One region of the Microtetraspora glauca genome, then DNA from elsewhere that is predicted to be linked to it. Evidence: predicted binding sites of a transcription regulator. Region 1 holds the regulator's gene; each other region holds the start of a gene.
The links. Region 1 encodes LexA, which represses DNA repair genes until DNA is damaged. Its sites were predicted from a motif close to TCGAACANNTGTTCGA; they were not measured.
Positions count from the first base shown of each region.

Region 1 (2,199 bases):
GAGCAGAACGGTTTCCTGGGTGGTGAACCTGCGCCCGCATTCCGAGCAGGTTCGCCGGCGGCGAATCGCGGCCCCGTCCTCGGTAGAGCGGCTGTCGACGACCCGCGTGTCCGGGTGACGGCAAAACGGGCAGTGCACGTCATCGCCTCCCTGGAAACGCTTGCGCCCACCTCACGAAATCGTCGTGAAGCGGTCACGGAAACACAAGCTGTGGTGAAGTACATCGCTGTAACTACTAGATGTTGTGGTCCAACCGTAGAAGTGCCCGACCTTGAACGCAAGTCGGCCGCGACGGCTCGGGCGAAGTCGCTGTTCAACCTGGGGAATCACCCTGAACCCCGGGCGTGTCGCAGGCCCCGATGGCATCGCGCGGGCACATTACAAGAAGATCGGCGAAATCTCGGCAATATCGAACACGATGTCGATCGAACTCCCGTACGATGTTGCTACATCCACACAGGTGGCGGTATTCACATCGAATCGAACAATTGTTTGATGATGATCTTGGATCGAGGTACCGTCGCTCTGTGCGACATGAAGAACACGGATTGGGAGGTGGTTTGGTGAGCGGGCAGGAAGAGAGTGTCAGCGACCTTGCGGTGCGCAGGCGTGACTCCCTTGGTCTCACCCCCAGGCAGCGCAAGATCCTCGAGGTCATCCGCGACTCCGTGCAGCAGCGCGGATATCCGCCCTCGATGCGCGAGATCGGTGAGGCGGTCCAGCTGACCAGCACCTCCAGCGTGTCGCATCAGCTCACGGCGTTGCAGCGTAAGGGGTACCTGCGCCGCGACCCGCACCGCCCCCGGGCGCTCGAGGTCCGCTTGCCCGGCGAGCCGGTGCTGTGGGTCGACCCGGACGCCGCGGAGGTGGAGCCCGGCTTCAGCCGCCCGACCGCCGCGTACGTGCCGCTGGTCGGCCGCATCGCCGCCGGAGGCCCGATCCTGGCCGAGCAGAGCATCGAGGACGTCTTCGCGTTGCCGAAGCAGCTGGTCGGTGAGGGAACGCTGTTCCTCCTCCAGGTCAGCGGTGACTCGATGATCGACGCCGCCATCGCCGACGGCGACTGGGTCGTGGTGCGCCAGCAGCCGGTCGCCGACAACGGCGACGTCGTGGCCGCCATGATCGACGGCGAGGCCACGGTGAAGACCTTCAAGCGCAAGGACGGGCATGTGTGGCTGGTGCCGCACAACGCCAACTACGAGCCGATCCCTGGCGACGAGGCGACCGTCCTGGGCAAGGTCACCGCGGTCCTGCGCAAGCTCTAGGTCCCCGGCCCGCCGAGCGGGCCGACCCTCCGGACCGCGCATCCGGCGTCGCTCCGCGGTGACCTCTGTCACCGCGGAGCGGTCACGGAGCAATCAGGGTGATTGCCGCAAATAGGCTTGCTCTGTGACGCGCAACCTTGACCAGCTCAGCCTGGAGGACGCCTCCCTACGCGACGGTCTCAAGTGGTCGCAGACCTCGCCCGGCGTGATCCCCTCCTGGGTCGCCGACATGGACTTCCCCGTTCCGCAGGCGGTGCGCGAGGCGGTGACGCGCCGCGCCGAGACCGACCTCGGCTATCCCTCGTGGCTGGACGAGCCCTCCGTCGGTCCCCTCGCCGAAGCGTTCGCCGAGCGCATGGAGACCCGGTACGGCTTCCGCCCCGATCCCGGCCACGTCCGGTCCTACAGCGACATCAACCAGGCCCTCCAGGTGTTGCTGCACCTGACGACCCGGCCGGGTGACACCGTCGCCCTGCACACTCCGGCCTACCACCCGTTCCTGGACACCATCGCCGAGATGGGACGGCGGCTGCTGTCCATCCCGATGCTGCCGGACGGCGACGGGTGGCGGTTCGAGGTGCCGGACGAGCCGGCCGCCGTGCTGCTGCTGGTCAACCCGCACAACCCCACTGGCCGGGTGTTCACCGCCGAGGAGTTGGGCGCGCTCGCCGAGTACGCCGAGCGGCACGACGCCCTGGTCCTCTCCGACGAGATCCACGCCGACCTGACGTACGGGCCGCAGTCACACATCCCGTTCGGCACGCTGCTGCCCGCCCGCACCGTCACGCTCACCTCCGCGACGAAGGCGTTCAACATGGGCGGCATCCGCTGCTCCGTCGCGCATCTCGGCGCACCGGCCGTACGCGACGCGGTGAACCGGCAGCCCGCGCACATCTACGGCGCGCCCAACCTGCTCGGTGTGGAGGCGACCGTG
Region 1 is NZ_JBFALK010000002.1:74,189-76,387, reverse strand. It holds gene nrdR (transcriptional regulator NrdR) at 1-138, opposite strand, end outside; gene lexA (transcriptional repressor LexA) at 564-1,265, shown strand; gene AB0I59_RS03580 (MalY/PatB family protein) at 1,390-2,199, shown strand, end outside.

Region 2 (2,199 bases), on a different contig from region 1:
TGCCTTGCAGGTAGCGCTCGCGGTGGCGCTCGGCACGACGGCGATGCTCCTCGCGCTCCCGTGCTCGATAACCGCCGTGCAGGTAGCGCTCGCGTTCGAGCCTGGCACGATGGCGAGCGCGCTCGCGCTTCGTTTCGACGAGACCGCGCTCGCGCTCGCGCCTCCCCTCGCTGCAGGTGATGCGGACGGCCTCGCCGTTCTCCCTGCAGTACATGCAGCCCTTCCGCCACCAGCAGTCGTCTCCATCCGTGGCGGTCGAGGTGGGGCGTGCCGCCTGAGTCGCGACGGCGGCGTGCGCCGGCTGGGCGAGTACGGCCATGGGGACGACGGCGGAGGCCACCAGCACGCCGGTGGCGAGTGTGTATCTGAGCATGGCAATCACTCCGTGCGTGACGATTCCCCGCCCCTGCTCGGTGGCGGGACCGGATCTCGTGGTGTCGGGTCCGCGGAGCGACGCGGCGGGGCCGCGGGCCGGTGTGTACGGACGGACGGAGCGTCGAATCGGTCTCCCGGGATGACGCCGAAACGGCGTGTCGACCTACCCCAACGGTAGGGACGCCCACGGCCGGTGGTCACCCGTAAGCGGCAAAGGGCCCGGTCGGGGCGGATTACCGTTTGTTCGCATCGGCTTCTCCATGGACCACCGCTTCGCGGAACTCCGGGTGCCCGGCGCCCGCGTTCGCGCCACCACCCGCCATGCCCCGACGGCTCGTCGTCCCACGACCCTGTGGAGCCGCGTTGCGGACTGTCTCGAATTTTTGTTCTAATCGACCTATGCGCTGGGACAATCTGCGGCTGGACGACTCGGGCCAGGGCGATCCGGTCACCCCGTTGTTCGCCCGCGGCGCGGTGACCAGGACGTTCGACACCCCCGAGTTCAGGGGCATCACGTTCTACGAGATCCACGCCCGGTCGATCATCAACCGGGTGCCCGGGGCGAGCCACGTTCCGTTCGAGTGGACCATCAACCCCTATCGGGGGTGCAGCCACGCCTGCGTCTACTGCTTCGCGCGGCGCACGCACGAATATCTCGATCTGGATTCCGGGCGGGATTTCGACTCCAAGATCGTGGTGAAGGTCAACGCGCCCGATCTCGTCCGCAAGGAGCTGGCCGCGCCGAAATGGCGGGGCGCGGCGATCGCGATGGGGACGAACGTCGACTGCTACCAGCGGGCCGAGGGGCGATATGAACTGATGCCCGGCATCATCGCCGCGCTCAGGGATGCCGCCAACCCCTTCTCGATCCTCACCAAGGGTTCGCTGATCCTGCGCGACCTCGACCTGCTGGCCGAGGCCGCCGAGGTCACCGACGTGAGCACCGCCGTGTCGGTCGGCTTCACCGACAAGGACGTCTGGCGCGCGGTGGAGCCGGGTACGCCCGCCCCGCGCAAGCGGCTGGACGTCTGCGCCACACTCAACCGGCGCGGCATCCGCTGTGGCGTGCTGATGGCTCCGATCCTCCCCTACCTCACCGACTCCCCGCAGGCGCTGGACGCGACCGTGCGGGAGATCGCGGAAGCGGGCGCCACGCACATCGCGCCGATCGTGCTGCACCTGCGGCCCGGCGCCCGCGAGTGGTTCCTCGCCTGGCTGTCCCGCGAGCACCCGCGCCTCGTCCCCCGCTACCTGGAGCTGTACGGCAGGGGCGCCTACGCTCCGAAGGCGTACCAGGAGCGGATCGGCCGCGAGGTGGGCGAGCTGGCCCGGCGCCATGGCGTCGGACGGTCGGCGAGCCGTGCGGTGCGCGCCGTCCGGGAACGCCCGCGACCTGCCGCCCCGGAGCAGCTCACCCTCATGTGAGGCCACCGCCCGCCGCATGCCATCATCAGCGTGGATCTCATCCATGATCCCAACCGTCGCCGGAGTACTGGTTTGCCGGCTGACCTGAAGAGCGGCCGGCCTAGAGTGCGGCACAGGGAGGCGCGGGCATGGACGATCTGGTGCGGGCGCACACGCGGCTCACGGCCGTGCCGTACGTCCCGGAGATCCGGCTGCACCTGGCGCCGGCGGAGGCGCAGGACGAGGTGTTCGGGCTCTGGGAACGGACCGGCGGGTTGCCGTACTGGGCCTACGCGTGGGCGGGCGGGCAGGCGCTGGCCCGGCACGTGCTCGACCGTCCCGAGCTGGTCAGAGGCCGGACCGTGCTCGATCTGGCCTCGGGGTCCGGCCTGGTCGCCATCGCCGCCGCCATGGCGGGCG
Region 2 is NZ_JBFALK010000007.1:56,844-59,042, reverse strand. It holds gene AB0I59_RS14815 (hypothetical protein) at 1-373, opposite strand, end outside; gene AB0I59_RS14810 (Rv2578c family radical SAM protein) at 775-1,800, shown strand; gene AB0I59_RS14805 (class I SAM-dependent methyltransferase) at 1,929-2,199, shown strand, end outside.
Region 2: the regulator LexA is predicted to act here: its motif matches at 751-766, upstream of AB0I59_RS14810 (Rv2578c family radical SAM protein).

Region 3 (2,199 bases), on a different contig from region 1:
GGCCAGCGCCACGACCTGCGGATCCGGGTCCGAGGCGGGGACGTCCATCGCGTCGTGGAGCGGCAGGGCCGCCGGACGACCGGATACGCGCTTGAGCGCCTGGCGGCGGCAGATACCGAACAACCAGGTGCGTACCAGCGAGCGTCCCTCGAAGGAGCCCGCGCCGCGCCACACGGCCACGAACGTCTCCTGGAGCGCCTCCTCGGCCGGTCCGCGCTCGCCCCCGAGAAGCCCCTGGGCGTAGGCCAGCAGCGCGGGGGCGTGCCGCCTGTAGAGGTGTTCGAAGGCCCGCTCGTCTCCCGCGGCGACGCCTCGCAGCAGCTCCGGGTCGGTGTCGTCCATCCTTCTGGGTACTGTTCCGGACCGGCGGGTTCACCGCAAAACCGGGAAATCTGAGTGGTACGGGTCACAGCGAGAACGGCCGTGCGGAGTCAGCGAACCCCGCGCGGGCGGAACTGGACGCTGATCCGGGCCCCGACCACCCGCGCGGTCTTCGGGATGGCGTGCTCCCAGGTGCGCTGGCAGCTCCCGCCCATCACGATGAGGTCGCCGTGGCCGAGGTCGTGGCGCAGCGTCGGGCCGCCGCCGCGCGGGCGCAGCAGCAGGGCGCGCGGTGTCCCGATCGAGATGATCGCGACCATCGTGTCCTCGGTGGAACCCCGCCCGACGGTGTCGCCGTGCCAGGCCACGCTGTCCCTGCCGTCGCGGTACAGGCACAGCCCGGCGGTGCGGAACGGCTCGCCGAGCTCGTCGGCGTAGTGCGCGTCCAGTGCCTTCCTGGCCTCGTCGAGCGCGGGATCGGGAAGGGGATGGTCCTCGCCGTAGAAGCAGAGCAACCGGGGCACGTCGACGACCCGGTCGTACATCTGCCGCTTCTCGGCATGCCACGGCACGACGTGGACGAGCCGGTCGAACAGCGTGTCGGCGCCGGAGATCCAGCCCGGCCGGACGTCGATCCACGCCCCATGGTCCAGGACCGCGCGCTTCACCGACGCTCCCAGGGGGCCGGGTCCGATCTCGTCGCCGCAGTCCAGCAGCGAGCTCTGGAATATCACCCCACCAGTTTAGTCAAACGCATGTTCGATCATGGGTGGCAATGAAATGATCTATCGGCTAGGTTGTCGATCAACATCACCTGGGGCCCGTAGCGCAGCGGTTGTCGCGCCTCCTTCGACGGGGGAGAGAGGACGCCGGTTCGAATCCGGCCGGGCCCACGCGAGGAGGGGAAATGGGCGGGGATGGGGACGGCGTCGCCGCCCTGCTGCGGCTGATCGACGAGGTGCGTGACCGTCCGCTGGACGACCCCGAACGCGTGCGGGTCGAGCGCGCCGCCCTCGCCCTGGTGCGTGACGGCCAGCGCCGGCGCAAGAGAGCTCGCAGGCGCGACACCATCGCGGCCGACGCCGCCGTGCTCGCCGCGACCGCCATGGGCTCGGCGGAGCGCGTGATAGACGCCCCCGTCGTGGACGATCCCGGGCCAGGTGGACGGCTTCGCCGCATGCGCAGGTGCTACGTCTGCAAGGGCGGGTTCTTCCAGGTGGACGGCTTCTATCACCTGCTCTGCCCCCCGTGCGCCACGCTCAACAAGGCCCGCCGTACGGCCCGCGCCGATCTCACCGGACGGCGGGCGCTGGTCACCGGTGGACGCGCCAAGATCGGCCATCACGTCGCGCTGAAGCTGCTCGGAGACGGCGCCCACGTCACGGTGACCACCCGCTTCCCCCGCGACGCGGCCCGGCGTTTCGCCGAGACCGGGGACTGGTCGGACCGCCTCCGGATCGTCGGGATCGACCTGCGCGACCCCCGCCAGGTCATCAGCCTCACCGACCACCTCCTCGCGGCGGGCGAGCCGCTGGACATCCTGATCAACAATGCCGCCCAGACGCTCCGCCGCCCTCCCGCGGCGTACGCGGCACTGACGGACGGCGAGCGGCGCGGGCTCCCGGCGGGAGCGTGGGCGGCGCCGGGGTTCACACCGGTCGACGATGCCCTTCCGGCCGCGCGGGGGTCGGACCCGGGCCTCCCGGATGTGTCCGGCCTCCTCCCCGACCTCTCGGCGGGCAACTCGTGGTCGGCGCGGATCGGCGAGGTGGACGCCGCCGAGTTGCTGGAGGTCCAGCTCGTCAACGTGGTGGCGCCGTTCCTGCTGATCGACCGGTTGCTGCCGCTGCTGCGCGCGACGCCGTTTCCGCGCCGCTA
Region 3 is NZ_JBFALK010000020.1:119,922-122,120, reverse strand. It holds gene AB0I59_RS31515 (RNA polymerase sigma factor) at 1-342, opposite strand, end outside; gene AB0I59_RS31510 (alpha-ketoglutarate-dependent dioxygenase AlkB) at 432-1,055, opposite strand; gene AB0I59_RS31500 (SDR family NAD(P)-dependent oxidoreductase) at 1,229-2,199, shown strand, end outside.
Region 3: the regulator LexA is predicted to act here: its motif matches at 1,069-1,084, upstream of AB0I59_RS31510 (alpha-ketoglutarate-dependent dioxygenase AlkB).

Region 4 (2,199 bases), on a different contig from region 1:
AAGCCGGGGGCCACACGATGCCGTCTGACTACGCCAAGTCGCTCGGCGCGCGACTGCGCGCGATCCGCACCCAGCAGGGCCTGTCCCTGCACGGGGTCGAAGAGAAGTCCCGTGGCCGCTGGAAGGCCGTCGTGGTGGGCTCCTATGAGCGCGGCGACCGCGCGGTCACCGTGCAGAAGCTGGCCGAGCTTGCCGAATTCTACGGTGTTCCGGTGTCGGAGCTGCTCCCCGGCGGGGCCGCTCCCAGCCCGCTGGCCCCCGCGCCGAAGCTTGTCATCGACCTGGAGCGGCTCTCGCAGCTCCCGAAGGACAAGGCCGGCCCGCTCGCCAGGTATGCCGCGACCATCCAGAGCCAGCGTGGTGACTACAACGGCAAGGTGCTGTCGATCCGCCAGGAGGACCTGCGCTCGCTTGCGGTCATCTATGACAAGTCGCCGGTCGAGTTGACCGAGGAGTTCATCAGCTGGGGCGTTCTCGACGCGGAGGCCCGCCGGGCCGTGGAGTCCTTCTGACGCTGCGCGCCCTCATCGAGCGCCACCATTGAACGTCTTCGTCAAGCACTGAACACGCATGACCGAATCGGGGCTCCGAGCCGCCCGGCCCGGCCGCCCGCAGCCCCGATTCGCACACGTCACCCACCACGCACCCCCGCGCTCCGCGCCACGCCGTGCGAACCTATCCCGCCGTCGGGCGTGCGAACCTATCCCGCCATCGGAAGAGCCGACTGGCCGGGCACCCCGAGGATGGCCTCGACCTCGCCGACGAACCTGTCCGCCTCGGCGATGAGCTCCTCGGCGTCTCGCTGACTGACCACGCGGGTCATCCCCGCCTCGGCCGCCGCGCGTTTCGTGGCGCTCACCGCGAAGAAGGCGGCCCACTCGGCCAGCTTGGGCTCGGCCTCGGGCAGCAACTCCCAGGCGCTCCGCAGTCGGCGGCGCCGCCCGTCCATCGGCCTCGGGCGCGCGGCGAGCACGGCCGCCGCCGCACGGAGCGCCGCGAGATGAGCCGACACGTACCTGTCCGCCGGGGTGGGGCCGCCAAGGGCGTCCGCCAGGCAGGAACGGGCGTCCGCGAGATGCGCCAGAGCGGTCTGCGGGACCTTGGGCCCGCTCCTGCGGTCATCGACCTGTCCAGTCACGCCCGCCTCCTCGAGTCGTGGCCTCCGGCGTTGCTCGCCGGTGAGATCACCCTTGCAAACCGCACCGACAATTTGTCACGGCGGCCGGACGAGGAGCTTCCCCTCTCCCCGTCCGGCCCACGCCGTGGACCGCACCGCGCTCGTCTCCGCCGACGACGAAGGCACGGCATCCAACGGGATGAATGCGAGCCGCGAGTCTCACACTCACTGCATCGAACATAAATTCGACCAGGTTCGCTGTCAAGCACCATAGCGAACAAGGGTTCGATTGATCATGTGACGACCGCCCTGGTCAACGACCTCCGGGAGCACCGGAAGCCCTGCGGGGAAGGGGATCGCCGTCCCCGGCCGACCCCGACGGTGATCGCCTGTTCCGCCGGCGCGCCGCGATCCGTGGCCGTTCCCGGAACGGTCCACGCCGACGTACGGAACGTCCGCCGGTCGTGCGCTGCGGGGCATCCGGGCCTGGCACCGTTCCGCGGCGGCCGCGCCGTCCCGGGCATGCAGGCCCGGGCGGGCATGTCGCCCCGGGCATGGCACGGGCCCGGAGCATGTCGCCCCGGGCCCGTCAGCGATCAGTCCGGATCGGTGCGCGATCGGCGTGAATCGGTCCGCGATCGGTGCGCGATCAGCCAGACCATCCCAGATCAGCCTGGTTCAGCCCAGATCAGGCTGAACCGGTGTGGATCGGTGCGCGATCGGCGCGGGTGGACGCGGTGTGAAGGTGTGAACTCGGTGTGGGCTCGCTGTGCACTCAGCGTGCGAACTTGCCGCGCACGTGCACGGGAACGCCGGTGCCGAGCATGCCGGGCAGGATCTCCGCCACGTTCATCGGCAGCCGCACGCAACCGTGGGACGCCGGGTAGAGCGGCACGGACAGCGCGCCATGGAAGGCGATGCCGCCGTTGAAGAAGATCGGGTTGTACAGCTGCCCCAGGTAGGACCGGTGCCAGCCGCTCCGGCGCCAGGTCGTCTTGTAGTCTCCCGTCGGCGTCCTGGCACTGCCGGTGAACTTCGTCCGCTTGCCGTTCCACATGGCGTACTCGGTGTAGGGGATCCCG
Region 4 is NZ_JBFALK010000003.1:513,797-515,995, forward strand. It holds gene bldD (transcriptional regulator BldD) at 18-512, shown strand; gene AB0I59_RS08695 (SAV_6107 family HEPN domain-containing protein) at 701-1,138, opposite strand; gene AB0I59_RS08700 (L,D-transpeptidase family protein) at 1,893-2,199, opposite strand, start outside.
Region 4: the regulator LexA is predicted to act here: its motif matches at 1,391-1,406, upstream of AB0I59_RS08695 (SAV_6107 family HEPN domain-containing protein).